One region of the Arthrobacter sp. 3Tela_A genome, then DNA from elsewhere that is predicted to be linked to it. Evidence: riboswitches for the same ligand, from Rfam matches in the RefSeq annotation. Region 1 holds a riboswitch; the other holds the start of a gene.
The links. A riboswitch is a leader RNA that binds a small molecule or an ion and turns the genes downstream of it on or off. The one in region 1 is predicted to bind cyclic di-AMP.

Region 1 (14,628 bases):
GCCCGGGGATACTGCCGTGCTGGACGCCGACGGCAGCCTGACGGGGTTTGTGGGCGGGAACTGTGTTCAGGGATCCGTGCGCCGGTACGGCCTGGAGGCTCTGACCGCCGGGGACCCGCTGCTCCTCCGCGTCCTGCCCGGTGAACCGGCCGCAGCGGCCGGCGAGGGTGCGGTTGAAGTCCGGAACCCGTGCCTGAGCGGAGGCGCCGTGGAGATTTTCCTGCAGCCGGTACTCCCGCCGCCCCACATGCTGGTGGTGGGAGAGACGCCCGTGGCCCGTGCCCTCGGTGAACTGGGCGCACCTCTTGGCCTGCAGGTCACCCTGCGCCCTCCCGGTGAAGCTGAACCGTCGGCAGGAGACGCAGCACTAGTGGTGGCTTCCCACGGCACGGGTGAAGAAACCGCTCTGGAAGCTGCGCTCCGGGCAGGGGTGCCGTACGTGGCACTGGTTGCCAGCCGCAAACGGGCTGCGGAGGTGCTGGCGTCCCTCGATGTCGAAGCGGACCAGCGCGGACGGGTCCATTCACCGGCCGGACTGGCTCTCGGCGCCCGGACGCCGGCGGAAACAGCGCTGTCCATCCTGGCTGAGTTCACGGCACTGCGCTCGCAGCAGGCGACTGCAGGCAGCGCAGGGAGTGCAGGCAGCGCAGGGAGTGCAGGCAGCGGAGAGAGCCATCCGGAGGCAGCTGAAAGCCCGGACTCCCCCGGTCAGGCGATTGACCCGGTCTGCGGGATGACGGTTGAGATCAGTGCTGCTGCTCCCCGCGCGGAGTCCGGGGGGATCACGTCATACTTCTGCTGTCCCGGTTGCCGGGCAGCCTTCCTGCGGGACCCGGACCGGTATGCAGCCGCTTCCTGACACCGCGGGCAGCCCTGCCGCCGGACCGTACCCCGACCCGGATGCCCTTGCCAAGGCCTTGGAAGAGCTCGATTACGTCACGGACCCGGGGCTCGCCACTGCGTTGTTCCTTGCCATGGGCCTTCCGCAGCCGATCCTGCTTGAAGGCGAGCCAGGTGTTGGCAAGACTGAAGCCGCCAAGGCACTGGCCCTCCTGCTGGACACTCCGCTCTACCGCCTGCAGTGCTACGAGGGAATCGACGCGGCAGAGGCACTCTACGAATGGAACTATCCCCGGCAGCTGCTGCGCATCCGGGTTGCCGAATCAGGCGGTGCCGGAGTCAGCGAGGAGGACCTGTACTCCCCCGAGTACCTGCTTCGCCGCCCCATCCTCCAGGCCCTGGAACATCCCGGGCCGCGGCCCGCTGTCCTCCTGCTTGATGAAATTGACCGGGCGGACGCTGAGTTTGAGGCGTTCACCTTCGAGCTCCTGGCCGAAGCAGCCCTGAGCATTCCGGAGCTGGGAACCATCCGCGCCCAATTCCCGCCCATCGTCATTCTGACTTCCAACCGCACCCGTGAACTGCACGATGCCCTGACGCGCCGGTGCCTCTACCACTGGATCGATTACCCCGCACCGGAGCGTGTCGCGGAAATCATCCGCCGGAGGGTCCCGGCGTCGTCCCGGCCGCTTGCCCTTGAGGCCGCCGAAGCGCTGCGCCGGGTGCGCAGTCTGGATCTGGCCAAACCACCCGGGATCGCCGAAGCAGTGGACTGGGTTTCCGCCCTGTCACTGCTGGACATTGAGCACCTCAGCGCCGCCAGCATCCAAGGCACGCTGGGTATGGTGCTGAAGAACCGCGAGGATCTGGAGGCCGTGGCTGCACATGGCCCTGCGTGGCTGGCGGGGTCCCCGTGACCGGCCCGGGACCGGGCGCGGCTGTCCTTGAAACGGCCGCTTTTTCTGCCGGGCTGGGCCACGCGCTGCGAAGGGCAGGTGTTGAAGTTCCGCCGGACAAGTCCGCGAATCTGGCCCGGGCACTTGCCCTGGTGCCGCCCTCCTCCCGCAGCCGCCTGTACTGGACCTGCCGCACCGTGCTGCTGCGGGGTGAAGAACAAATCCCGGTGTTCAACGCCGTGTTCTCTGCCCTCTTTGACGGGATGCTGGACCCTGCAGATACCCGCGGCGAGAAGAATGCCCCTCCGCCTGTGGGATCCGAACCTCGGGCCCGGACCGCACCGGAAACCGCCGCCGCCTTGCCTGGCGAACAGAAAGCATCGAGCCTCCAGACGGTCCTTCCCGGTTCCGGAGATGCGTCCGGACAGGACACAGATGCCGTCCTGCTGACTGCTTCTGCGGATGAGTCGCTGCATACCAGGAACTTCGCCGGGCTGACCCGGGAAGAACTGGCGGAGGTCAGTGCGCTGGCACGCAGGATTACGCTGGCCACCCCGCACAGGCTTACCCGCCGCTCACGCCGCAGTCCGCGGGGAGCACAGCTTGACCTGCGCCGTACCACCCGGTCCGGCCTGCGCTCCGGCGGTGCTGCCTACCGGCTTATCAGGGCAGAACGCACGACGGCGGCCCGCAGGCTGGTACTGCTCTGCGATGTGTCCGCCTCCATGTCAGCGCACACGCAGGTCTTCCTCTCCCTGATGCAGGGGGCTGTGGGGACCTCGAATGCGGAGGCCTTTGTGTTCTCCACGGGAATCTCAAGGCTCACCCGCCAGCTGGACGGCCGGAACGCAGACCAGGCGCTGGCAGCGGCCGCCGGCAGCACAGCGCACTGGGACAGCGGAACCCTGCTGGCGCGGTGCCTGCGGACGTTCCTGGATGCGTACGGACGGCGCGGCATGGCCCGGGGCGCCGTCGTCGTCGTCTTTTCTGACGGCTGGACCCAGGACAACCCGGAGGATGTACGCGCCCAGATGGCCCGGCTGCGTCGCCTGGCCTACCGGATTATCTGGGTGAACCCGCGGAAAGCAGCACCGGGTTATGAACCTTTTGCCGGCGGAATGGCAGCTGCGCTGCCGTTCTGCGACGCGTTTACCAGCGGCCACAGTTATGACTCGCTGGCAGAACTCCCTACAGCCCTAGCCGGCACGCACCATCACCCCAGGAGAACAGGATCTGCTCATGGACATTGACAGCACGTTCACAGTCGACGCCCCGCCCGCGGAAGTGTGGGAAGCCGTCATGGACTTCGAGTCGGTAGCCGGTTGTATTCCCGGCGCGCAGATCCTCAACAAACTCAACGATGACGCTTACCAGGTGGGTATGAAGGTCAAGCTCGGACCGGTTTCCCTGCAGTACCGCGGTCAGCTGGACGTGCTGGAACGCGACACGGCTGCGCGCCGGGCCGTCCTGCAGGGAAGCGCCAAGGAAGTCCGGGGCCAGGGAACTGCTCAGGCCACCGTGATCCTAAAACTGGAGGAAGCCGGAGGGGGAACCCAGGGACTGGTCAGCGCTGACATCGGGTTGTCCGGCAAAGCGGCGGCAATGGGCAAGGGTGTGATCGGCAGCGTCACAGAGCAGATGATGGCTGTGTTCGCCGAGAATCTCCAGGCCATGGTCAACGCCCGGTCTGCAGGATCCGGTCCTGCCGGCGATGCGCAGTCCGTTCCGGTTCCGGAGACTGTGTCCGGTGCCGCGCAGACGCCGGTTCCAGGCGGCCCGCACACCGGAGGGTTTTCCGGGGCAGCCGGCTCGGGGACAAGTGAGCCGGACCGCACGGACCTTCCTGCAACTCACCCGGGTCCGGCTGGCCGAACGGTCGGTGCAGGTACGGCGGGCCTGGGCGCGGTGGGTGTGAAGGACCGGGAAGAAACACCGGCCTCTCCGTCCCTGCCCCTGTCCGGCATACAACCTCCGAAACCGGCGGCGGAAGTTCAGGGACTCGACGGGCTGGCGCTGATGCGCGGTGTGGTGGGCGAGCAGCTGCGCCAGCCCGCCGTGCAGCTTTGGCTCTACAGCGCCGTCGCCTTCGCGGCCTACCATCTGGGCAGGCGTGCAGCACGCCGTTCCGCCTAAGCGCGGAACCTGCTGGCCATCGAACAAGGAGCAGCACCGTCATGAACGAGGTCCTGAGCACTCTGCTGGCTGAATGGGAAGCCGGCCGTACCGCTGCCCTGGCCACCGTAGTACGGACCATGGACTCTGCACCGCGGCCTCCGGGAGCACAGATGCTGGTGACTGCTTCAGGCAGCGTCGTCGGCTCGGTCTCCGGCGGGTGTGTGGAGGGTGCCGTGTACGAGCAGGCAATGGAGTGCATGGAAGGTGCCGGGCCGGTGCTTGCCCGCTACGGAGTCAGCGACGATGACGCTTTTGCCGTTGGCCTTACCTGCGGGGGCACTATTGAGGTCTTCATCGAAGCACTTCAACCCGGCGAATCTGCAGTGTTGGGCCCGGCTCTGCGGGGAGTAAGCGACGGTGACCCCGTGGGCATCGCAACCGTTATCGAGCACCCCGATGCCAGTCGACTGGGACGAAAACTCGCGATTCTTCCTTTGCAGACGGGCGGCTCGCTGGGCAGCCTGCGCGCCGACCAGGCAGTGGCGGACGACGCATTGGGCCTGCTGGCCGCCGGGCGCAGCGGCGTGCTGACCTACGGGCCTGAAGGAGAACGGCTGGATACGGGAATGAGCGTCTTCCTGAACGCCTTCGCACCGCTGCCCCGGATGCTGGTCTTTGGTGCCATCGACTTCGCTGCGGCGCTTTCCCGGCTGGGGAAATTCCTCGGCTATCACGTCACCGTCTGCGACGCGCGGCCCGTCTTTGCAACGCGGGCACGTTTCCCGGACGCGGATGAGGTGATTGCCGCGTGGCCGCACCTCTACTACCGGGACCAGCTTCTGGCGGGCAGAGTCGACGCCCATTCCGTGGTCTGTGTGCTGACCCATGATCCGAAGTTCGATGTGCCGCTCCTAGCCGAAGTCCTGGGTGGGCCGCCGGTTGCCTATGTGGGTGCCATGGGTTCCCGGCGAACGCACCGGGACCGAACCGAGCGCCTGCTCGACGCCGGGGTCAGTCCCGAAGCGCTGGCAGCGCTACGAAGCCCGATCGGGCTGGATCTGGGGGCGCGGACACCGGAGGAAACTGCCGTGTCGATCGCGGCAGAGTTCATTGGCGAAGCGTGGGGCGGGACCGGCGTTCCGCTAAGGCTGCTGGCTGAGCGGATTCACCATGACGCAGCTGGTCCGCTTACGGAAGCCGGACTTCAAATGCCAGGTCGCCGTGCCGGATCCCGTTAATCTGCAGCTGCAGCCGGTGTGTGCCCGCATAGTGGCGCCGGGTGGTCATCTGATGAAGGGCGTGCGAGCCGGACAGTGAGCGGGCTTCGCCCGGCTCCAGCTCAAGGACCGTCAGCTTGAAGACCGCCGGAGCCGTTCCGCCGTGTGCCTTGACGTAATCCACCACGTAGTCCACCGCCAGCCGCGCCGCGGCGGTCCCGGTGTTCCTGACCGCGAAGCTGAACTGGAGCTTTCCCGGAAGGGTGATGACGGGTGTCTGGGTGGAAAGGTCCCGGACTTCAACTTCCGCCGGAGCAAAACCAAGCAGTTCGAGAGCACCGGGGTGGGCTTTCTTGATGAGGGTCCGCAGACTGTGACGGACGAGCCGCGCCGTCGTGGGTGCCGGGTCCCCCAGCCAGCGGGCGGCCGTCTGCACGGTGACCTCGGGTGCATGGCGGGAGATGTCGTTCAGGTGGTTGGCTACCGACCGGCGCACGTCTTCACTGGGATCGTCACGGAGGGAGTTCAGGATGGGCAGGGTTGCTCCCGGGTTCTCCAGCAGCCAGGGCACACGGATCGCCCAGGGAAGGTAGGCCCGGGTTCCCTCGCTGGCCAGACGCCGAACCGGTGGATCGGCGTCCTGCGCCCCGGCCGGGCCGCGGGCCAGGGCCCGTACCGGATCCGCCGCCAGAAGCCGGCGGATGGCGAACTCACTGGTCAGGCGGGGCGTGAGTTCGGCGAGCAGGTCAAGGGCGTCGTCGAAATCCGCCGATCGTGAACCGGCCAGGGCCAGTGTGACGGCGGATTCGGTCACCGGCCACATCATCCACCCCTTGAACCCCTGGTCGGCGAGGGCAGTCCGGTAAGCGGCGGCCGCTTCGGAGTAGGCGGGGTATGCGCGGGTCAGTGCCCCGGCCAGAAGGTCAGTCCGGGCGCGCAGCGAAAGCGGCTCAAGCTGCGGCACCGCAGAGAGGAGGTCCGCGAGTCCGGGTGCAGGAGCGGCCGAGGTGAGGCTGCGGTGCAGTCCGGCAACTTCAGCCGGACCCAGCAAATTGTCCATGGCACCCATGCTTTCCCCCCCTGTCATCTGTGCCCGGAAATCCCCGGGTTCACAGATTACAGGTTCACATCGGTGTAACGGCCGCGCTCACCGGTGACGGTACGGGCCGGGGTATCCGCGGCCCCAAAGGAAGCGGTGTAGCTGTCCACTGCGGCCGCAGGTTCCCGGTGACCCGCGCCGTCGTACCGGGCGGTGTATCCGCAGCCGGCGGCAGGACGGACCGTGCCAGGACGGACCGCGGCAGCGTGCTGCATTCCGGAGCGGGGGCGGCCGAAGGCAGCCACGTAGTTGCCGCCAAGGGCCGCCCGGCGGGCCGGCACGGCGCGGGTCTCACGGGGCACATTGTGGTTGGTGCCGGTCTCCTGGTCCTGGATGGGAAGGGCTGTGGCGGTGGTCGTGGTCTCGAACATTGTTCTCCTGGAAGAAGGTGGGCAAGGCAGCCGGGCAGCACGGAGTGCGCCGGCGCTTTGGCGGCGTTGCAAAAAGTCGGGAGCAGCCGGCACGGAGCGGGGCTGCGGGAATGCACGGCTCCCTGCAGAGGAGGCCGGCATGGATGCTGATGCCGAACGGAAACCGTTCGGTGCTGGTCAAGACTCTAGCAGTTATTCTGAGTCATTCATAAAAAGGATGGTGTCGCCTTCGTCTCACTTATGACAGGGACTGTCACCTTTTGAATAACGACACGTTTTTGTTCGCTAATATGAACTCCAGCTTGCTTAGGCCAGCCTAACCAACCTAGACGTTACGATCGGAGTTCCGGTGTCCCGCCTTACCCCCGCACAGACCCATCCTTCCCGCCGAACACTCCTTGGGGGTGGACTGGGACTGCTGACGCTGGCTCTCGGAGCCTGTTCCTCCCGCGACACCGTTGCCGCCGGAGGCGCAGCACCCGCAAGCGGGACCGCTTCGTCCACCGGTTTCACCGTTACGGACATGCGCGGCCAGACCATCAGTTTCGACGCCCCGGTGCAGCGGATCGCCACTACCGTGATCCCTTCACCCTCGATGATCGCAGCGGTGGACGGCGGATATGACCGCATCGTCGGCATCAACGAATCAACCCTGCAGGCAAACAGGCAGGGACTCTTCGGGGAGATCTTCCCCGAGTCCAGGTCCACCACGACCATCTCCCCCTCGAGCTTCACCCCTAACATCGAAACCATTACCGAGCTCGCTCCCGACGTCGTCTTCCAGTGGGCAGACCAGGGAGACGGCCTGGTTGAACCGCTGGAGAACGCCGGCTTCAAGACCGTCTGTCTGCTATATGGCACGCAGGAGTACCTGGAAACCTGGGTCCACCTCTTCGCGGCGATTCTTGGCAAGCCGGAACGCGGAACAGAAATCACCGGCTGGATGCATACCGAACTGAAGCGGCTGCGCTCGGAACTGGCCGCTGCGGCGCCGGTCCGGGTGGTCCACCTCGGACAGTCCGGGGAGGGCTACTCGGCTTCCAACAAGGCCTCCTACATGCACTTCTGGATGGAGCTGGCCGGCGGCCGGAACATGGCGGCAGACAACGTCTCAGCAGAGAACACGGTCAGCGCGGAACAGCTGATCGAGTGGGATCCGGAAGTCATCACGCTTGGCGGCTTTGACGCGCGGACGCCGGCGGATGTGTATGCCGACGGCGCACTCGCGTCCGTCTCCGCAGTCCGGAACAAGCGGGTCTACAAGGCACCGCTCGGCGGCTACCGGTGGGAGGTCCCGTGTGCTGAATCGCCGCTGATGTGGCAGTGGGCCGCGGAGCTGTACCACCCTGAACTAACCAGCCACACCCTGCGGAACACCATGCGGGAGAAGATCAGCTACCTCTACAACTACGACGTCTCCGAAGCCCAGGTCGACGCTGCACTGAGGCTGGAGATGAACCGCGGCAGCCGCGGCTACGAAGTTTTCGAAGCGCAGCCGTGAGCCTGGTTAAGCACGCCCCCGCCACTCCCGGCGGGCGTTCCCCGCGCGCAAGGATGCTGCGCCGGCATCCGGTGGTCATCAGCCTGGTCCTGCTGCTGGCCGTTGCCGTGGGCTCCATGGCCGTGGGCCGCTACTGGGTTCCACCCAATGAGATCCTCCGCATTCTTGCCGGTGAGGCCGGATCGCTCCTGGGCAGCGAAAGTCTGCTGAGAAGAACGTGGACAGACCAGGAGGCCACCGTCATCCTGGACGTCCGGCTGCCGCGGGTCCTGCTCGCATTCCTGGTGGGCGGAGCACTGGCCCTCGGCGGCGCCTGCCTCCAGGCACTGTTCCGCAACCCCCTTGTCAGTCCGGACATCATTGGAGTCACGGCGGGAGCCTCCTTCGGCGGAGTCCTGGTGCTGACGCTGGGACTGTCCGGCGCCTGGATGGTCGGGGGCGCCTTTGGATTCGGCCTCGCAGCACTGGCCTTCGTCCTGTTCCTGGCCCGTTTGGGACAGGGCAGCCGGATGCTGATGATTGTGCTGGGCGGAATCGTGGTTGCGGCATTCTTCAATGCCCTCGTGTCCTTTATGACCTACATTGCCGATCCCTACTCTGAGCTCCCCTCGATCGTCCACTGGCTGCTGGGATCCATTGCGGCGGCCAGCTATGACAAGGTGCTCATTGCCCTGATCCCGGTCGGGATGGGTGCGGCGGTAATCATTGCCCTCCGATGGCGCCTGAACGTCCTGTCCCTTGGGGACGACGACGCCGCCGCCCTGGGCATCAGCCCCCACCGTTCACGGCTGGTGCTGCTGGGCGCCGTCGCACTGATGACAGCGGGCACGGTAGCCGTCGCGGGCGCCGTGGGCTGGGTGGGACTGGTTGTCCCGCACCTGGCGCGGATTTGGGTCGGCTCAGACCACCGGGTGCTGCTTCCGGTCTCCCTGCTGCTGGGCGGAACCTACCTGATCCTCATCGACACGCTAAGCCGGTCCATGACCAGCAGCGAGATCCCGCTGGGGATCCTGACCGCCATCATTGGTGCGCCGGTCTTTGTGGCACTGCTCGCCCGCACCCAGAAGAAGGCAGGAACAAATGGAAACTAAGCAAGCCGGCAATGCGGTACTTCTGGAAGCGCAGGGGCTGGGCTTCCGCTATTCAAGGCTTGGGCCATGGCTCTTCCGCGGCCTGGATTTCAGCCTTGAACGCGGGGAAGTCCTTTCCATCCTGGGGCCCAACGCCCGCGGGAAAACAACGCTGCTCAAGTGCCTGTCCGGGCTCCTGAAACCGGTGGAAGGGACGCTTCGCACCGGTCCGTCCGTGGGCTACGTCCCCCAGGATCACGGAAGCGGGCCGGACTTCACGGTTCAGGACATGGTACTTATGGGCTGCACGCGGCACCTGCGCCCCTATCAGGTCCCCCGCCCTGAAGACCGGGATGCCGCCGCACGGGCAATGGAACGCGTGGGTGCGGCGGGGTGGGCGGAACGGTGCTACTCGGAACTCTCAGGCGGTCAGCGGCAGCTCGTCCTGATCGCCCGCGCCCTGGCGTCCGGGTCCCAGCTGCTGGTACTCGACGAGCCTGCCTCCGCGCTTGATCTGCGTAACCAGTCCCGTGTGCTCACCGTCCTTGACTCGCTCGCAGCCGAGGGAATGGGCGTCATCATGACAACCCATCATCCAGACCATGCCCTCCACGTCTCCCGCAACGCCCTGCTGTTCGTCAACGGCCACGACACCCGCTGGGGGCCGGTGGACGAACTGCTGACCGGACCCGCTCTCTCCGATGTCTACGGACTGCCGATCTGCACACCCACCGTGGACACGGTCTCAGGCAACCGCACGATCGCGGTTCCGGACTTTGGCCCCTCCTGCAGGCGCAGCTGCGCTGCAAACCCCCGAAAGGAACTTTCATGAGAATCATTCGGCTCGCCGGATCAAACAGGATGCGCGGACTTGGTGACCCGGACTGGCGCGGCGCCATTGAGGACACCGACGCCTACCGGCTCGATGATCCCGCTGCACGCAGCACCATCCTCTCAGCAGGCGCCCTGATCATCAGCGGGGCCGCTGACCATGTACTCCTGCACCGGCACCGAAGCTACTTGACCGGATTCGTCCGCGACGGCGGCCGAGTCCTGGTTAACGGCCAGGTGGTGCTGCCATTCATTGACGGCCTGGCGCGGTGGCTGAAGCTGGACTACCGCAGCCCATGGGACCTGCGGCCGCACGCGCTGACACCCCACCCCGTGTGGGAGGGCGTGGATTACCGTGACCTGCATTTCCGCACCGGGGTTCCGGGTACGCACTCCTACGAGAGGCTGCAGGAAGTTGGCGTTGCCGGCTTCTACGGCCGGGGTTATTCCTCACCGCTGCCCGACGGCGCCGTCCCGGTAACCGGCATAGGTCCCAACTCGCTGCCCCTGGACTACGAATATCCGCTGGGAAGCGGCACCGTCCTGGTCCACGGCGGCCTGGACCTGGAGGGATTCGCAGACGAAAGGTACAGCAGTGCGCGGCTGGGACCGAACCTCGTTACCTGGCTCAGTTCAGGCTCCACCGCCGACACCCCCAAGGAAGCATCAGCATGAGAACAACACCACGCATTGGCCTGCTCCACGCCGGCACCTTCCCCGCCCTGCGCACACTGGAAGACCCCGCACTCCAGCCCTACCGGGTCGAAGGCATCTACCTTCCGGACGCAGACCCTGCCGGGCTCAGGGAGCTGGACGTCCTGATTGTGGGAGACCGGCTGCATCCCGGCGTACGCTCACGCTTTGAGCCGGCCATCCGCGAGGCGCTCCAGGACCCCGGAAAGACCATCGCAGTGCTGGGAGAAAACAGCGTCCAGGACTGGCTGCCCGGCGTTGGCTACTCATTCCGTCCTACCGTCTTTTGGGCCTGGCGGACCGGCACCGACACCGGCACACGCCTGCGCCTGCCGGAGGATCCGCTGTGGGAGTTCTTCACCCGGCGCGCTGTTGACTGGCACCACCACGGACTTCTCCACCCGCCGTCGGGCGCCCGGAGCCTGGTAACCATGGAGGAGGACGGCACGGACAGCGGAGCCCTGCTGTTCATCGATGAAGTGAACCAGCCCGCCCGCCTGCTGGTGACAACCATGGATCCGGTCTACCACCACGGTTCGGGTTTTATGCCCGGAGCCACCCAGCTGCTGTATTCGATCCTGCGCTGGGCCACCGCAGCCCATATCCAGTCCCTGGGTGTCCAAAGGAACCGGATGGGCTGACGGGACAGCATGCATTGAGGGGGCAGGACGGCGTACGGGGATAGGGCTGCAAGACAGCAACAGGCTGCAGCACCTGCGGCGATACAGTTGAAGACATGAGCAACACCCCCGCGCGGACCGGCAGGTCTGTCTTCTTCCTTATTCCGCTGGGCGCACTGGCAGGCATGGCACTGGCCATGCTGAACTTCCAGCTGAGCTATGCCTCCACGGTCCAAGCCGGTGAATTGACCAGCTACATCGTGTGGACCCTGATTGGCGGCGCGGTGCTGGGCGGGTCATTTGCCTGCCCCGCCTCCGCAGCTGCCTACATCAGTGCTGCTTCTGGAAAATCGGCGTGGTACTGCGCAGGCCTTGCGGGTGCAGCACTGGCCGTCTGCTGGCTGCTCTACGCCGCCGTCTCCGTTTCCGGAGGCACACCTGCAACGTGGCTGCTGCCGGCTGCAGCTGTTCTCACAACGGCGGCCGGCAGCTGTTTCGCCTGGCTGGTGGTGCGCCGGGCCGTTTGAGATTCTCAGGCGCTAGCCTCCGTAGGGTCCACCAATAAGGCGTACCAGCGCGCCGGTTGGTGAGGGAATTTCAGCGCCATGGGCAAACAGTATGCGGGCCGGCGCCAGTGATGCGATGCGTTCGAGGGACTCCTCGGCGCGCGAAGCATCCGAGGTGAAGGCCGCGGGGCTCCGGACAGCTTCGCCGTGATCCGTTGCGGCGGCGTCGCCGATAAAGAGTGTTCCGGTACCTTCATGGAAGATGCTGATGTGCCCCGGGGTGTGGCCCGGAGTAGCGAGGACCTGGAGGTCCTGCACGGAGTCACCTTCCTCCATGGCCCGCACTTTCCGCGGTGACCGGATGTCCGGTGAATCCGGACCGCCGGCATAGATGGACGCCAGCGGTGCCTGCTCGGCGATGGCAAACAGTGACCCGATGTGGTCCATATGCAGATGGGTCAGGACGATGTCCCGAACATCCGTGAAGGTGCCTCCAAGGGCTTCAACAGCGTCCGCAATGGCGTTAGCTGCGTCAGGCATTCCTGTGTCAATGACCACAATGCCGCCGGGTTGAGCCACGGCATAGCAGCGTACGTCCGAAATCACCGGTTCCGGGCCGGCAAGACCGGCTGGAATACTCATCTCGCGGACAACTTCCTCAATGGGCAGACGGGATGATCCGCTGCTTGATTCCTGGTCCACAACCGCTCTCCTTCGCCGGAATGCAGGGGTTTAAGCGTAGTCCTACTGCGGCGTCCGCGTCCCGGTGTAGCTCCAGAATTCTGCGTCGGGAGGCCAGGCCGCATACCTGCTGCCAGCGGGATGCGGATGTGGCACCCGGGGAAGAACTCGACAGCGTGCTGTTTACTAGCATGAGTGACCCAGCAAACACAACGGCAACACGGTGCCGTTACCGAATTGCAATCAAAAAGAGATTGCTGTTAGTGTCCTTGGCATGCCGCAGACCTGATGCGGCGCCCCGGGCTTGTTACCTAGCTCTGCCGCTTGGCCGGGGTCCCTTTTGCAATACGACGGCAGGGGCGGGGGAACCAATTTTTTGGGTCCTTTGAATCCTTGGGGTTAAGCCGACCGGATGAGACCGGCGGCCGGGTGACTCCCATCCGAACCCGACAGCTCACCTCGCAGGTATAGGGAGAGGTAATACCTTGTCTTCTAAGAATCGCGGACGTCATTGCGCAGAGTCCAGCATCTGGACCACCATCGCAAAAGCAGCACCCGGTAAGGCACGCACCGTCACCGGCACCGCAGCAGCGGTTGTAGCAGGCTCAGGCCTCATGTTCGGCATGGCAGCACCGGCCCAGGCCAGCGCAGTCATCAACGAGGCACCGGCACCCGCCGCGGCGGCAAGCGCCTTCGTTGCTCCGGCAGCCCAGCCCGCAGTTGCCCCCGTAGCCGAAACTCCGGCTCCGGCTGCAGCCGTAACCCACACCGTAGTTTCCGGTGACACCCTGAGCGAAATCTCCGCCGCCTACGGCGTGAGCCTGGACAGCGTCCTGGCCCTCAACGGCCTGTCGCTGGAATCCATCATCTACCCCGGTGACGTGATCACTGTTTCCGGTGAAGCCGCAGCAGCCGCGCCCGCTGCGGCAGCCCCGGCAGAGACCTACGTTCCGGCTGAAACCTACGTCGCTCCGGCCCCGGCCCCGGTCGCGGCTCCGGCCGCAGCCTCATACACCGATCCCGGTACGTACGCCGACTACAGCAGCAACATCACCACCCAGTCCGTCACCCCGGCACCTGCTGCAGCAGCTTCCGGCAGCGGCGCGATCATGCTGAGCTCCGCATACGCCCAGCTGGGCGCTGCACAGGACTGCACCATCCTCGTTGAGCAGGCACTCCGTGCGGCCGGCCACTCGGTTGGTGACCTTTCCCCGGCACAGCTGGCCGCCTACGGCACCCCGGTGTCCAACCCCCAGCCCGGTGACATGATCTACTACGCCAACGGCGGAGCAGGTGTCCCCCACATCGCCATCTACATCGGCGACGGCCAGGCCATCCACAGCGGAATGAACGGCAACCAGACCGTTATCGCCACTGCGAACCTCGGCTCCGGCCCCGTCTACTACCGCGCATAGTCCGCGTTGCTGCCCGACCGCCGGGGGGCGCGGCCCGGGGCAGGGTGCCTCTTCCGGATTCCGGGAGGGGCACCCTGCTTTAAGCGCCCCGCGGCGAACGTATCCGGGCCCTGCGGACAACCAGCTCCCACCCGGGCCGGGTACATCTGCCCCGAACGTGAAATAATGGAAACTGCCAGACTCGCGGCTGCCGGAACCTTCACCCATGTGCTGGTAACGTCTCCGCGCTTCCGTCACAGCGCTCAGCCGTTCCGGGCCTGCGGCGGGACGGACATCCCACAGTGTGCCCCGCCCATTCGGCCGCTAAGGATGCCGGGTCGGGAATCGACGCAGCCAGAGGTAAACACATTGACGTTTAACATCGGTCAAACCGTAGTCCACCCCCATCATGGCCCAGCCGCCATCCGCCGGCATGCCACCCGCAAAGTGCGCGGGGAAGACATGGAATACCTCGTCCTCGAGGTACATGCAAACAAACTGGAGGTCTGGGTCCCGCTTGCCAAGGCTGCCGAGGTAGGGCTTCGCCCGGTTCTTGACGGAGCCCAGCTGCAAAAACTCATGGAAGTCCTCAAGGCCGAGGCAGACACCGAAGAAACCCAGTGGTCGCGCCGGTTCAAGGAGAACACTGAACTGCTGGCCAGCGGGAGCATCACCGACGTCGCCCGGGTGGTCCGCAACCTCACGCTCCGGTCCCTTGATAAGGGACTCTCCCATGCCGAACGGGACATGCTGCGGCACGCCCGCCGTCCGCTTCTGACCGAAATTTCCCTGTC
Region 2 (14,628 bases), on a different contig from region 1:
GGACTTTGTCTCCGAGGTGGAGCACAGCCGGTACTTGTCGCCGTCCTCGGCCATGGCATAGGCAACGCGTTCGTCCCGCGGCAGATCCACCCGGACTTCGATGCACTCTGCCGGGGCAATGTAGCCCTGTGCCTCGATGTCCTTCCAGGGTGCGTCGTAGCGCTTGGGACCGATCAGGGAGAACACTTCGCCCTCGCGGCCGTCTTCGCGCACCAGCGTGGCGGTGAGGCCCAGCCTGCGGCGGGCCTGCAGGTCAGCTGTCATGCGGAAGATCGGTGCCGGGAGCAGATGGACCTCGTCGTAAATGATCAGGCCCCAGTCGTTGGCATCCAGCAGCTCCAGGTGCGGGTACAGCCCGCCGCGCTTGAGGGTGAGCACCTGGTAGGTGGCGATGGTTACCGGGCGGACTTCCTTGACCGCACCCGAGTACTCGCCGATTTCGTCTTCGGTCAGCGATGTGCGGCGAAGCAGTTCGTCCTTCCACTGCCGGGCCGACACCGTGTTGGTCACCAGGATCAGCGTGGTCGTGGAGCTGGTCGCCATGGCGGCGGCACCCACCAGCGTTTTGCCGGCACCGCAGGGCAGCACCACCACTCCCGAGCCGCCGGCCCAGAAGTTCTCCGTGGCCAGCTTCTGGTAGGGGCGAAGCGCCCAGCCGTCCTCGTTCAGCAGGATTGGGTGCGGCGTGCCGTCCACGTACCCGGCCAGGTCTTCCGCCGGCCAGCCGAGCTTGAGCAGGAGCTGTTTGAGCTGGCCGCGCATCGCGGACTGCACCACCACCGTTTCGCCGTCGATCCGCGGACCCAGCAGGGGCTGGATCTTTTTGGCGTGCAGCACTTCCTCGAGGACAGGATAGTCATTGGTGCGCAGCACTAGTCCGTGCTGCGGGTCCTTCTCCAGCCGCAGCCGCCCGTACCGGGACATCGTTTCCTCGATGTCCACCAGCAGGGTGTGCGGGACAGGGAAGCGGGAATAGGTGAGCAGCGTGTTCAGCACCTGCTCGGCGTCCAGCCCGGCGGCCCGGGCGTTCCAGAGCCCCAGCGGGGTAAGCCGGTAGCTGTGGATGTGTTCGGGGGCCCGCTCAAGCTCCGCGAACGCTGCGATGGCGTGCCTGGCCTCGACGGCCTGGGGGTGGTCCACTTCCAGCAGGATGGTCTTGTCGCTCTGGACGATCAAAGGTCCGTCAACCATGTGCTGGGCTGCCCTCCACTATTTCCACATCCATTATCCGATGTATCGACACTACGCGTTCCACGTCCCGGCGCGGATCAAAGACCCGTACCCGGCCGTCTCCTACGGATAGAGGAACGAAGATCTCCTGGCGTTCATTCCCCTGGCTGTCCACGACGCCCATCCGCACGGAGCTTTTGGTCCGGATGGCCTTGCGCAGGGTTTCCAGGCTGACCAGGGGAACGGCCTCATCTCCCTTTGCCGCCACGACGGGCCCGCGGCCGCGCAGGGCAGCCAGCTGGGCGTCGAGGTCGTCCTCCGTCAGTTCCCACTGGTTCATACGGGTGGCGGAGGACGACGGCGCCGGAACCGGGGGGCGGGCGTGGGAACCCGAGGCTTCCCGTGCGCGTCCCTCCATGACCGGCGCGTAACCCAGGCCCCGGATCGCCAAGGCGAGCTCCTGTGGTGTGGCGGCCGAGGCGATTACGGTCGGCGCAATCCGGCTCAGCCCCAGGACGGCGGCGCGCGGATCGGCCATCAGGGCGTTCAGCCCGGTCTCGTCGTCGCTGCGCAGGTAGGACCAGGCCGCGCCGATGCGCAGCTTGCCGTGCCGGGCAGCGGTATCTTCCACCAGGTAGCGCAGCGGCTGCGGAACTTCGGTGGCGGAATAGTGGGCCAGGAATTCAAGGATCGACGCCGCGTCCAGGTCCGAGTCCAGGGCACGGCGGATGGAATTGGAGGAAAAACGGTAGATGGTAGCTGGACCCTGTCCCTCGGCGTCGGCTACCAGCGCGAGTTGCCGGGCCACCTTCGGATCCAGGTAGCCGGGGGCCACCGCTGTCAGGTCTGCCTGCAGCAGGAAGGAGCTCAACGGCTCCGGCAGCACCTCCCGCAGCCGGTCCGCGGCCCGGTCCAGGTCACCTGCGGCGACGGCGTGCCCCAGCTCGGTGAGGGCGCCGGAACCGACGAGTCCCAGCTGGGCGGCCTCCTTCAGGATTCCCGGAACGAGTCGGGCGAAACGCCGCTGGAGCCTGGGCTGGTACCAGGTCAGTGCGCTGATGAGGTCTTCGGCGTCGTAAGCGCCGGAGTGCCCTTCCTCCACGGATTCTGCTCCGACCAGGGACGCGAACATCTCCAGCATGCGGTGCCGCACCAGCGGGGCATCGGGCCGGGAAAGCTCGCCGGCCAGCGCATTGACCGATCCTCCGCCCGGCAGCGGTGCGCCGACCAGCGACGGCGCCCGGTCGGCTTCCAGCCAGGCCTCAACCAGGTGCCGCCACTGCATTTCCCGGTCCAGGGTGTGCCAGTCGCTTTCCGCGGTACCCCAGCGTGAGGTGGCAGCATCGAGGACAAGCAGTCCGGAGAGAGCGGAGAGTTCAAGGAGCCAGGCAGTGGCCGGTCCGTCCAGGCGCAGAGCTTCGGAAACCCGCCGGACTTCGCGGACACCGACGCCGCCGGAGCGCAGGGTTCCGATGGGTGCTTCAGCGGCCACGGCCAGCAGCTCGGTCACCAGGCGCAGTGTTTCCGCCACGGCGCCGTACGCTGCGTTGTCCCGCAGGGCATGCGGGACGGGGCGGGCCTTTGGCGGAACCGGGTCCAGCTGGAAATCGGAGACGATTACGTGGCCCCGGGAAGCCTGGCCCACTGGACGCGGCAGCTCAACGTGAAGGGCATCCAGGGGCACCAGCAGGCCGTGGGCAACAAGCCACTCAACGGGGGTAGGGGCGGGGTTGTCCAGCACGGCGCGGCTGATGGCGGCCTTGCGCGGAATGGTACCCACCGGAGAGTACTTGAACCGCCGGAGCAGGTCATGGGTCTGCGGGGGTGCGTCGGCCAGCAGGGCTTCCCAACCGGCGGGGTCGGAGACCAGATGGTGCAGCGAATGCGCTGCGGTTGAAGGCGTGTCGGCTTTCTCGATGGGCAGCCCGCGCTGCCGCAGTCCCTCCACGATTGAGACCAGGCGCTGCCCGAATTCCGGCTGCTGGGCGGCAAGGGTTGAATAAGGGCGGCCCAGACCGGCGGGATAGGCGCCCAGCGCTTCGCCCAGTACGGAGACCGGCAGGTAGAACTTGCGTCCGGCGTCCGCCTTGGGGGCACCCGGATGCGGGGTTGCGCGGCGCAGCAGGGCAAGGCTGTGCAGGTAGCTCAGGATCGCATCCAGCGCCTTGATGGTGGAGCCGGAGATCGAGGCCTTCAGCCAGGAGGCCGTGGTGCTCAGATGCGAGTCTTCGTTTGTGGTCAGGTCCAGCGCTTCCAGGACCTGCAGCTGGGGTGCGGTGAGTTTTTCAAGGGCGCGCTGTACGCTGATGCGCGTCGAGGCCCGGGCGGCAAGTGCCTGGAAATCAGGAACCGGAGGCAGGGCCAGGTCCGGCCGGGCGAGAAGAAGTTCGCGCAGTTGTTCGTCACTGCGCGCTGCAAGGTCTTCGGCCAAGGCTCGGATCGCGGACATCGTCCAATACGTTACCCGAGTGGGACCGAAAACAAACGGGTCAGCCCCGGCGCCGCCGCACGATTGAGTCAATTACCAGCCCGGCCATCATCAGGAACGCCAGGGGCAGGGCATAGAACGCGCCGGCAGCAAATCCGGGCCAGATGGCCTCGCCCCGAAGTGCTTCAAGGAGCAGGGCAGCGAGGCTGCCGGCACCGGCCACGGCCAGCAGTCCTGCCAGCGCCGTTATCAGCATCCGCAGCGGTGACCGCTTTGATTTTTGAGAGCCGTCAGCGCGGCTGTTTGAGGGGGTCGGACCCAGATGCTCCATGGTCTTTAACGCTAACAGCTAAAAATCCGCACACCCAAAGCGGGGCGGCCCAAGGATTAGGGGGCTCGGGATATTCTAAAGGGAAGACTCTTCCCCGTAGTATCTCAACAGGCATCCGCCGCCGGCCCGCTAGAAGACCGGAAGACGGATACGCGCGGACGTACCACCCCATTCATCATGCGGTCGAAAGTCCGCACCCAATAGCTAAGAACGAGGTAAGCGAAGTGCCCATCGGCAAGGTCAAGTGGTTCGACACTGGCAAGGGATTCGGATTCCTGGCCACTGACGACGGCCAGGAAGTCTTCCTGCATGCTTCTGCGCTTCCCGCTGGTGTGAGCGAGGTGAAGCCCGGAACCCGGATGGAGTTCGGTGTGGCCGACGGACGCCGCGGCCCCCAGGCGCTCTCTGCCCGGATTCTCGAGGCTCCGCCGTCGGTGGCCAAAGCCACGCGGAAGCCCGCTGATGACATGGCGGTGATTACCGAAGACCTTATTAAACTGTTGGATGGAATCTCCAACGGACTGCGCCGGGGCCGGTACCCCGAAAAGAAGCACGCCACCAAGGTGGCTGCCGTGCTGCGGGCCGTTGCCGACGACCTTGACGCATAGGGGCAGAACCACCGAGTGAAAACTACCGACGCGACCGTTACCGAACCGACTAAGCCTGCTGCTGCCCGCAAGCCGCCGCGCAAGCCGTCCAAGCCGGACGCGGTGCTCGCCGCTGCCGTCGAAAGCGCCCGGGCGGGACTGCTGGAAGTCGCGCCGGAAGAGCAGGTAGGGGAGTGGCTCAGTGCTGTTCCCGAAGCAGACCGGCTGGTCACCCACCGGTTCCGCGCCAACCGCCCCGGCTACCGGGGCTGGGAGTGGTACGCCACTGTGGCACGGGTTCCGCGCGGCAAGGTGGCCACGGTCTGCGAAGTGGGCCTGCTGCCCTCAGCTGACGCCATCCTGGCCCCCGAGTGGGTGCCGTGGTCCGAGAGGGTGCGTCCCGAGGACGTGGCTGCCCAGGAAACCGAGTCCAAGGACGAGGCCGGGAATCCGGACGCCGGCACAGCAGAGGCAGCTCAGACGGAAGAAGACGCCGCGGCACCTGCGGCCATGGAGGACGAATAATCGGTGAGTGCACGGAATTCGGTTCACTGTCCCGGAAGGGAGAAGTGAACCTAAATGTTCCGTTCGCTTCGAATTTTCAACTACCGCATCTGGTTCCTGGGAGCCCTGGTTTCCAACATCGGAACCTGGATGCAGCGCACCGCCCAGGACTGGCTGGTCTATGACATCCTGACCAACCAGGACGCAGCAGCCATGGGCATCGTCATGGCGCTGCAGCTGGGCCCGCAGCTCCTCCTCGCACCTTGGGCAGGCCTGATCGCGGACACTTATGACCGGCGCAGGGTCCTGCTCGCGACCCAGGTTTCAATGGCCGCCCTCGGCGCCGGACTGGGACTGCTGGTGCTTTCAGGCCACGCGGAGCTGTGGCATGTCTACGCCTTCGCGCTGGCGCTGGGCGTGGTCTCCGCCGTCGACGCCCCCGCCCGCCAGAGCTTTGTCTCCGAGGTGGTCAGCGAAGAGAACCTGCCGAACGCCGTCGCGCTTAACAGTGCATCCTTCAACGGCGCGCGCATGATCGGCCCGGCGGCTGCCGGACTGCTGACCGTGGCGGTGGGACCCGGCTGGGTTTTCCTCATTAATACGGTCACGTTCGCGGCCATGGTCCTGGCACTGCTGAAGATGCGTTCCTCCGAGCTGCGGGTGCTGCCCAAGGCCCCGCCCGGCAAGGGACGGATCCGCGCCGGGCTGAAGTACGTGCGCTACCGCCCGGACCTGATCATGGTCCTGGTCGCGATCTTTATCGTGGGAACCTTCGGACTGAATTTCGCCGTGTACATCGCCGCGATGGCCCGGACTGAGTTCGGGCAGGACGCCGGGATCTTCGGGCTGCTGAACTCCATCATGGCCATTGGCTCCGTTGCCGGAGCACTGCTCTCCGCGCGCCGTGAACGTCCGCGCCTGCGGTTCATTTTCGGGGCCGCCGGGGCCTTCGGCATCGCCTGCACGGTGGCCGCACTCTCGCCGAGCCTGTGGATCTTTGCCCTCTCCCTGATTCCGGTGGGGCTGTTCGCCCTGACCCTGATGACCAGTGCCAACGCCTACGTCCAGACCACCACGACGCCGGTTATGCGCGGCCGGGTCATGGCGCTGTACTTCGCGATCTTCCTGGGCGGCACCCCGCTGGGTGCGCCGATCGTCGGATGGGTTTCAAATGCCTTCGGTCCGCGCTGGAGCCTCGGCGTCGCCGCCGCTTCCGGGCTGGTCACTGCCGTGATTGGCCTGGTCTGGGCCTGGCGTTCGCACCACCTGCGGCTGCATTATGACCGTTCAGTCCGGCGCCGCCTTTACCTGACCAGCGATGCGACGGAGAAGCGCTTAAACGAAGAGGACCCCAGGCCGCAGTAGCGGCGCCGGGGTCCTCCTCGAACCGGGCAGGTGCCCGGGAACAACAGATCTGGCGGTTAGGAGTGCTCGATCACGTAGTCGATGCACTGCAGCAGCGCACTGACGTCGTCAGGTTCAATGGCCACGAAGGTAGCGATACGCAGCTGGTTGCGGCCGAGCTTGCGGTACGGCTCCACGTCAACCACGCCGTTGGCGCGCAGCGTCTTGGCAATGGCTGCAGCATCAATCGAAGCATCGAAGTCGATTGTGGCGATGACGTTGGAACGGTCCTCGGTGCGGGCGACGAACGGGGAAGCGACGCCGGACTTCTCCGCCCAGGAGTAAATGCGGCCGGCGGAGTCGGCAGTGCGGGCCGCGGCGAAGTCCAGTCCGCCGTTGGAGTTCAGCCACTGGATCTGTGCATCCAGGGTCACCAGCGTGGAGAGCGACGGCGTGTTGTAGGTCTGGTTCAGCCGGGAGTTATCCACTGCGGTCTGCAGGTTCAGGAAGTCCGGGATCCAACGGTCCGAGGCATTGATCCGGGCCGCACGCTCAAGGGCGGCGGGGGAGAACATACCCAGCCACAGCCCGCCGTCGGAAGCAAAGTTCTTCTGCGGGGCGAAGTAGTAGACATCGGACTGAGCCAGGTCGACGTCCAGGCCGCCAGCGGCGGAAGTGGCATCGATCAGCACAAGGGAGTCCGCATCGGCGCCGGCAACCCGGCGAACCGGAGCGGCGACGCCCGTGGAGGTTTCGTTCTGCGGCCAGGCGTAGACGTCAACGCCTTCCTCGGCTGCTGCTTCGGGGCGGGTGCCGGGTTCAGCCTTGATGATGCTGGAAGCTGCAAGGAAGGGGGCTTTGTTGGTGGCGGCAGCGAACTTGGAGCCGAATTCTCCGAAGGAAAGGTGCTGGGCCTTGTTTTCCACCAGTCCGAAGGAGGCGATGTCCCAGAAAGCGGTGGAACCGCCGACGCCGAGGACAACCTCGTAGCCCTCGGGAGCCCGGAACAGGGCGGAGAGTCCCTCACGGACGCTTCCCACGAGGTTCCTCACCGGTGCCTGCCGGTGGGAGGTGCCAAGCAGTTTGGCACCGGCACTGGACAGGGCCTGGATCTGCTCGGGCCGGACCTTGGAAGGGCCGGCGCCAAAACGTCCGTCCTTGGGAAGAAGATCTGCGGGAATCGTAACGGCGGGTTCGCCCATTTTCTGTTTGCTCCAAGCGGGTTGGCAGGGTGCTTCAACGTACTCTTCTATTCAACACCCGGCGCCCTTACCGGTCCTATTTGTGACCGGGCTGGCGCATCGGGCCTGCCGGCGCAGATAATTCTCCCCGGTTTGGGCCGATGGGCTAACGTGGGAACGGAACCGGCGGCGCGTTCTGTGCCGCTGCGGGTATTCACTTCCGCACGATTGCTAGGAGCGGTACGGTCATGACGGACCTCATCGACACAACTGAGATGTATCTTCGAACCATCCTTGAGCTCGAAGAAGAGAACATCGTGGCCCTGCGGGCGCGCATTGCCGAGCGCCTGCGCCATTCCGGCCCAACCGTCTCCCAGACCATCGGGCGGATGGAACGTGACGGCCTGGTAGTCGTTTCCGGGAACCGCCAGCTGGAACTGACCGAGCTTGGACGGCGACGCGCCACCGAGGTAATGCGTAAGCACCGGCTGGCCGAGAGGCTGCTCGCCGACGTGATCGGACTCGACTGGGCGTACGTCCATGACGAGGCCTGCCGCTGGGAACACGTGATGAGCGAACGCGTCGAGCGCCGGCTGTATGACCTGCTGGGCAAGCCCACCGAATCCCCGTACGGAAACCCGATTCCCGGGTTGGAAGCCCTTGGCGGCGAAGCGGCCGTACCGCCGGCTGTTGCCTACCGGGACCTGCTGTCCGCCGTCGAGCTGGTCAGCTCGACGCAGCCGATGGTGCTGGAGCGTCTGGCCGAGCCGATCCAGGTGGACCCGGAGCTTCTGACCCAGCTGGATGAGGCCGGTCTGCGTCCGGGAGCGAGCATTACGGCTGAGGTCGTGGGTGGCTACATTTCCGTGCGCGTGCCGGGAATTGAAGGCGCCCTGGAACTGCCCGCAGAGGTGGCTTCCCACGTATTTGTCTCCGCGCCCGCTTCGTGACCTTCAGCTCCGGCAGGTAACGGAATGGTATCTTTTGGTCTTTTGCCCCTATAGTGGCATCTGACTACAGCAACAACACCGCTAACCGGTCCAACAGCCGAACCCTGCCACTGGACCGCAGGTGCAACCGTTCGCAGGCAGGGGCGGAGGACCCACCAACCGGCAGCAGCAATGCCTTGGGGTGAAGCCTTCGAGCAAGCGCAGGACCATCCGTTTACCTGGATTGTCCCGGGCATCGGGGGCCGAGTTTCTCTACTCGAATCCGACAGCTAACTTCGCAGGCTTTTAAAGAGAGGGAAACACTTGTCGAAGCATGCTGCTTCGGGCAGGCGCAGGGCCGAATTGCCGGCCGCTGAACTGCGTCCACGCACCGCCAGCCGGCCAGCCGGCCGGCGCCGCGCCGAACCTGTCCACCGTCCACTGGGCGGCACGGCCCAAAAATTCGCCATCACGGCTGCCGCGTCAGGGTTGGTCCTGACCGTCGCAATGCCGACGACGGCGGCGGCTACGGACCCGGCCATGGCGCCGGAACCGGCAGCCGCACCGGCCCCGGTCTCCGCGGATCCCAATGTGGTCCTGGATTTTGACCGCGCCGCGCTTACCTCCAAGTTCGACCCCGATGCCAAGCTCCGCGGACTAAGCGTCGCAGGAACCGACGTGACCCCGGCTGCGGCCAAGGGCACTCTGGCGACCCCGCTGAAGTCCGAACTTATCCAGACCTCATCCTTCGGCTACCGGGTCAGCCCCATCACGGGCACGGCGGGGGAACTCCACACCGGCCAGGACTACGCTGCTGCCTGCGGCACCGAGGTAACGGCTGCGGCAGCCGGAACGGTCAAGTCTGCCGGCTGGCACGAGTACGGCGGCGGGAACCGTGTGGTGGTCGATCACGGCAACGGCGTGGAGACCACCTATAACCACCTGTCAGCGATCAGCGTGTCCGTCGGGGACACCGTGGAGCGTGGACACCTGGTTGGCGCCAGCGGGACCACGGGGGCCTCCACCGGCTGCCATCTGCACTTCGAGGTACTCGTAAACGGCAATCCTGTCGATCCCCTCGGCTGGTTGTGACCCCGGCAATACCCTTTCGTGACCTGAGCGTGACATTTCCTTGATGTTGTTATATTCTCGTCACCGTGCCTGATTCGCCAAAGATCAGGCACTCTCGAACAGCTCGCCGAGCTCTGCCACTGTCCGAGATCCGTTCGCAAAATCGCATGGCAGAGGCGGGGGAACCAATTTCGGGTTTCGCAAGAAGCCCTAGGGGTTAAGTTGCCGGACTTAGCAGTCCAGCAACCGGGTGACTCCCATCCGAATCCGACAGCTCACCTCGCAGGCGTTGGGAGAGGCAAATACTGTGTCATCAGTCAATTCCGGCCGCCGTCGTGCCGCCACCGCGCCGGTAAGCCCGCTTACCGCGCTGTCCAAAGCCGTTACCGCCAACGCAGGATCCGTCGGCCGCCAGGCTGCCGTGGTTGTCGCTGCTTCCGGCCTCGTCCTGGCCGCAGGCATGCCGGCCCAGGCAGCTCCGGTTTCAACCGACCGCCAGGCCCTTGAAGCCACCCCCCTCAACGTTGTGACCTCCAACGGAACCGTTACGGTCTCCGAGCAGGCACCTTTCGAACTTCCGGTCCAGCCGCTGGCCGGCTCGCTCTCCGGCGCTGAGACCCGCGCACAGATTGCAGCTGCTGAGCAGGCCGCGGCTGAAGAAGCCGCAGCTGCTGCTGCCGCTGCACAGCAGGAAGCCGTCGCCGCGCAGCAGGCTGCCGCTCCGGTTCAGGCCGCACCGGCCGCCGGCAACGTCAGCACCGCTTCCTCCACCCCCGCTCCCGCTGAGGCAAGCGCCAGCGGCGTCGCAGCCGGCCTGGTGGCCTCCGCCTACGCCCAGATCGGCGTGGCGCAGGACTGCACCGCCATGGTTGAGAATGCACTGCGCTCGGTCGGCAAGTCCGTGGGCGACCTGGCTCCCGGCCAGTTCTTCGCCTTCGGTGCTGTTGTTGGCAGCCCGCAGCCCGGCGACCTCGTCATCACCGGCGGCCACGTTGCGATCTACGTCGGCAACGGCCAGGTCATCAGCGGTGGCCTCAACGGCATGAACACCGGCCTGCACTCCCTGTCTGATCTTCCCGGCGCAAGCTTCGTCCGCGTCAGCTGACGCCCAGTTGCCAGAAACAACGGAGAAAACCCCCAATGACCACGTCAACTGAGCGTGCGCGCCACCGTGCGCCCGTACAGCGCAACAACTCCCTGTCCGCTCTTGCAGACGCTGTCAGCAGCGCCGGCAGCGTAGGACGCCAGGCTGCAGTTATTGCCGCCGCTTCCGGTCTGGTACTGAGCACGGGCGTAGCTGCTACCGCAGCCGGTCCGGAGACCTCACGCGATGTGCAGACCAGCAAGCTGGACCTGTCCTCCATTCCGCTTCAGGTCCCGGCGGACGCAATCGGTCCGGACCTGACGCTGACCCCGGTTCCGGGCGTGATTGTTGCTCCCGAGGTCGCAGAGGCCGCTGAGGTCACAGTCCAGTCCCAGGAAGTTACCGCTGGCCAGGAAACGGCTACGGCTCCCGCAGCCGCACCGGCAACGGCGCAGACGGCAGCTGCTCCGGCAGCACCGGCTCCGGCCGCCTCCGGTACGGCAGCGACGATCGCTGCTGCTGCCTACGCGCAGCTTGGTGTCATGCAGGACTGCACCATGCTGGTTACCAACGCGCTGGCAGCTGCCGGCATCAACTTCCACGACTGGCCCGCCGGTTACCTTTCCCTGGGCCGCACGGTGAGCGCAGCCGAGGCTGTCCCCGGCGACCTGATCTACTACGCCGACGGCGGCATGGGCCTGGCCCACATTGCTGTCTACGTAGGCAACGGCCAGGCCGTGCACGGCGGGTTCTTTGGGAACCAGACCGTGGTTGCTGCCGCGGAGCTTGGTTCCGGCGGCGTGTACATCCGCGTCGGAGGCTAAGCGCCTTAGTTTGACGCAACCTTAGTTTTGACACAGTGAAGGGTCCTGCCGGAAACGGCAGGACCCATCTGCCTTTCCGGCGCACCCACCCGCCCCGCCGGGTTGCCAGCCGTACCAGCCGCCGGCCCTGGTTCGCGCGAACCCGGGCCGGTTTAATAGCGGGATCGCGTTCCGCGGCTTACCCTTGCAGTGAACATTCGAAGTACCGCACTGCCGGTGGACGTTGTCTCTTCCCCGGTGGCGGGCAGGCGAAGAGGAACGTGCATGCGAACCCTGGTTCTGAACGCGGGCTATGAACCGCTGGCAGTGGTCACCTTCCGGCGCGCGCTGGTCCTTGTCCTAACGGGCAAAGCCAGTGTGCTGGCGGAGAGCGGTGACCCGATTGTAGGTCCGGGGGATGTCTTCGCCCGTCCATCAGTGATCCTGCTGAACCGGTACGTGAATATTCCGTACCGTGATTCAGCCGTGGCCACCCGGCGCGGAGTCCTGCGGCGGGACGGACACAGCTGCGCGTACTGCGGTAAGCCGGCGTCGACCGTGGACCATGTAGTGCCAAAATCTCGCGGGGGGCAGGACAGCTGGGAGAACCTCGTGGCATGCTGCCTGCGCTGTAACAACAAGAAGGGCGACAGGACATTGAATCAGCTGGGCTGGAAGCTGCTGTTCACCCCGCAGGCGCCGCGGGGCACCCGCTGGCAGATCCGCGAACTGGAACAGCCGGCGGCGCAGTGGAGCCAGTTCCTGGGAGACACCGCAGCATGAGTTCTGGCGCAATGCCGGCGTTTGACGCCGTTATTCTTGCGGGCGGACGTTCCTCCCGGCTCGGAGGGGAACCGAAAGCCAGCCTTGTCATCGGGGAAGAACCGCTCCTGGTTCGCGCCCTCCGTGCGTCGCAGGGAGCTGCCCGCACGGCCGTAGCGGGGCCTTCGTCCCTCCGCGGACTGCTCGCAGGAACGGACTTTTCCGGTCTCATTGTGCGTGAGGACCCGCCGTTCTCCGGTCCTGCTGCCGCTGTGGGAACTGCGCTCACCGCCCTCGGGGAACTCGCCGCGGGCGCAGGAGACAGCCGCAGCCCCTGGACCCTGGTGCTGGCCTGTGACATGCCGCAGGCAGACCAGGCGGTTCCTGCGCTGCTGGCAGCCGCACGAGAGGATCCAAGCAGGTCCGTGCTGGCCGTGGACCCGGGCGGCAAGACGCAGCCGCTGGCGGCCCTGTACCGCACGGAGGATCTGGCTGCAGCCGCGGAGGCACACGCTGGAGGACTCGCCAATGTTTCAATGTTCAGCATGCTTGCTAGGGTGCAGTGGAGAGAGACTGCCGTCCCGGAGGGAAGCACAGCGGACGTGGACACTTGGGCCGATGCCGGGAAATGGGGCATTCAGGCCGGGCCACGTGCCGCCCTTCAACCACCCGGAACCGCAGCTCCAGCCAAGGACTAAGGAGCCAAGATGGGAACCCAGCAGCAGGAACTCGAGGACTGGACGCAGCGGTTGCTGCAGGCCTTCGAGCTAGACGGAACGCAGGTGGACATCAACGCGGTGCTGGACCTGGCCGCAGCAGCCGCCCACAACGTGGTGCGCCCGGCCGCGCCCCTAACCACCTTCGTGGCAGGTCTTGCTGCAGGACTCGCTGCCGGGTCCGGCCAGGCGGACGAAGCGGTTGCCATGCGGGCCGCTATCCGGGCGGCCCAGCGCGAATGCGATGCGGAAGCAGACCGGAAGGAGCCCAAGTGAACGGAACGCTGCCTGTGATCCTGCCCCTGCAGCCCAACACATCATGGAAAGACGCGCGGAGAGCCGCCTACGCTGCGGCCCGTCCGCTGCCGTTTGAAACGGTCCCACTGGCAGAGGCGCTCGGGCACACCCTGGCGTCCGACGCCGTCGCGCTGCAGCCCGTGCCGCATTACGCTTCCTCCGCGATGGACGGGTGGGCTGTAGCCGGGCCCGAGCCATGGACCATAGTGGTGCCCGAGCCCGATCCGGAGCCCTGGCAAATCCACAAGGAATCCGGCCGCCGTCCGCTGCAGGCCGGTGAGGCCGTTTCCATCCTGACCGGAGGCCTGGTTCCGGCCGGAGCTGAAGCGGTCCTCCGGACAGAGAACGGAGTGCTGGACCCCGGCGAACCTGCGACGCTGCGCCGGGCGTCCACGGCACGCGAAGACGAACCGCGGCTGGGGGAACACATCCGCCCGGCGGGTGAAGAAGCCGCAGCCGGTGAAACAACGATCGCCGGCGGCACGGTCCTGAACCCCGCGCATATTGCCCTCGCAGCGGTGTGCGGGCATGACACGCTGCCGGTCCTTCGGGCACCGCGCGTCTCGCTGCTCTTCACCGGCGACGAAGTCATTGAATCCGGGCTGCCGGACTCCGGCCAGGTGCGGGACACCTTCGGACCGCAGCTGCCGCAGCTGGTGGAGATGCTCGGCGGCCGGGTGGACGCTGTCCGCCGTCTGCCGGACCGGCTGGACGACGTCATAGCGGCCCTCAGCACCGATGCGGTCGATGAAACGTCGCTGGCCATGTCTTCAGGGGACGTCCTGGTGACCACCGGCGGCACGGGGATTTCGGATGCAGACCACCTGCGCCGGGCACTGGAAGCCGTGGACGCGGAACTGGTAATTGATGGCATTGCCATGCGGCCGGGCCATCCCACGCTGCTGGCCCGGCTGCAGGACGGACGGTTTGTCGTCGCGCTTCCGGGCAACCCGCTGGCAGCCATGATGGCTGTCTTCACCGTGCTCCAGCCTTTGCTGGAGGGACTGCGGGGCGCCGCGTCCGCCCGGGAGTTCCACGTGCTGGCCGGCGTTGACGTCGCGCCGCTGCCCGGGCGCACCCGCCTGGTTCCATGCCGGATCCAGGACGGGCGCGCCCTTCCCTCTCAGTACTTCCGTTCGGGAATGCTCCGAGGACTGGCCGAAGCCGACGCCATTATGGTGCTGCCGGAAGAAGGCTGCGCCGCGGACCAGCCGGTCAGTGCGCTGCCTTTGCCATGGCCCGTGAAGCAGCCTCCAGCCGGATAATCACCGATTTGGAGGTTGGGGTGCCGCTGACTTCGGCAACGGAGTCCAGCGGCACCAACACGTTCGCCTCCGGGTAGTACGCCGCGGCACACCCCACCGGCGTGTTGTAGGCAACCGCCCGGAAGGACTCGGCACGCCGTTCGACGCCGTCCTCAT

Region 2: linked by a shared signal. The riboswitch ahead of TVC13_RS11710 (M23 family metallopeptidase) and the one ahead of TVC13_RS10025 (LysM peptidoglycan-binding domain-containing protein) in region 1 are both predicted to bind cyclic di-AMP.

Annotation. Positions count from the first base shown of each region.
Region 1 covers NZ_JAXIOM010000029.1:120-14,747, reverse strand. Annotated here, with positions in the region: gene TVC13_RS10095 (XdhC family protein) at 1-859, shown strand, start outside; gene TVC13_RS10090 (AAA family ATPase) at 843-1,757, shown strand; gene TVC13_RS10085 (vWA domain-containing protein) at 1,754-2,986, shown strand; gene TVC13_RS10080 (SRPBCC family protein) at 2,976-3,869, shown strand; gene TVC13_RS10075 (XdhC family protein) at 3,911-5,089, shown strand; gene TVC13_RS10070 (DNA alkylation repair protein) at 5,040-6,128, opposite strand; gene TVC13_RS10065 (hypothetical protein) at 6,185-6,538, opposite strand; gene TVC13_RS10060 (ABC transporter substrate-binding protein) at 6,888-8,039, shown strand; gene TVC13_RS10055 (FecCD family ABC transporter permease) at 8,036-9,130, shown strand; gene TVC13_RS10050 (ABC transporter ATP-binding protein) at 9,120-9,941, shown strand; gene TVC13_RS10045 (hypothetical protein) at 9,938-10,615, shown strand; gene TVC13_RS10040 (hypothetical protein) at 10,612-11,274, shown strand; gene TVC13_RS10035 (hypothetical protein) at 11,370-11,780, shown strand; gene TVC13_RS10030 (MBL fold metallo-hydrolase) at 11,793-12,461, opposite strand; cyclic di-AMP (ydaO/yuaA leader) riboswitch at 12,757-12,922, shown strand; gene TVC13_RS10025 (LysM peptidoglycan-binding domain-containing protein) at 12,926-13,855, shown strand; gene TVC13_RS10020 (CarD family transcriptional regulator) at 14,021-14,628, shown strand, end outside.
Region 2 covers NZ_JAXIOM010000037.1:17,600-32,227, reverse strand. Annotated here, with positions in the region: gene TVC13_RS11750 (DNA repair helicase XPB) at 1-1,191, opposite strand, end outside; gene TVC13_RS11745 (helicase-associated domain-containing protein) at 1,184-3,619, opposite strand; gene TVC13_RS11740 (hypothetical protein) at 3,660-3,929, opposite strand; gene TVC13_RS11735 (cold-shock protein) at 4,154-4,537, shown strand; gene TVC13_RS11730 (DUF3027 domain-containing protein) at 4,553-5,041, shown strand; gene TVC13_RS11725 (MFS transporter) at 5,096-6,385, shown strand; gene serC (phosphoserine transaminase) at 6,442-7,566, opposite strand; gene TVC13_RS11715 (metal-dependent transcriptional regulator) at 7,794-8,495, shown strand; cyclic di-AMP (ydaO/yuaA leader) riboswitch at 8,581-8,795, shown strand; gene TVC13_RS11710 (M23 family metallopeptidase) at 8,799-9,566, shown strand; cyclic di-AMP (ydaO/yuaA leader) riboswitch at 9,692-9,848, shown strand; gene TVC13_RS11705 (NlpC/P60 family protein) at 9,853-10,650, shown strand; gene TVC13_RS11700 (NlpC/P60 family protein) at 10,686-11,453, shown strand; gene TVC13_RS11695 (HNH endonuclease) at 11,718-12,215, shown strand; gene mobA (molybdenum cofactor guanylyltransferase) at 12,212-12,892, shown strand; gene TVC13_RS11685 (DUF6457 domain-containing protein) at 12,902-13,186, shown strand; gene TVC13_RS11680 (molybdopterin molybdotransferase MoeA) at 13,183-14,472, shown strand; gene TVC13_RS11675 (FdhF/YdeP family oxidoreductase) at 14,423-14,628, opposite strand, start outside.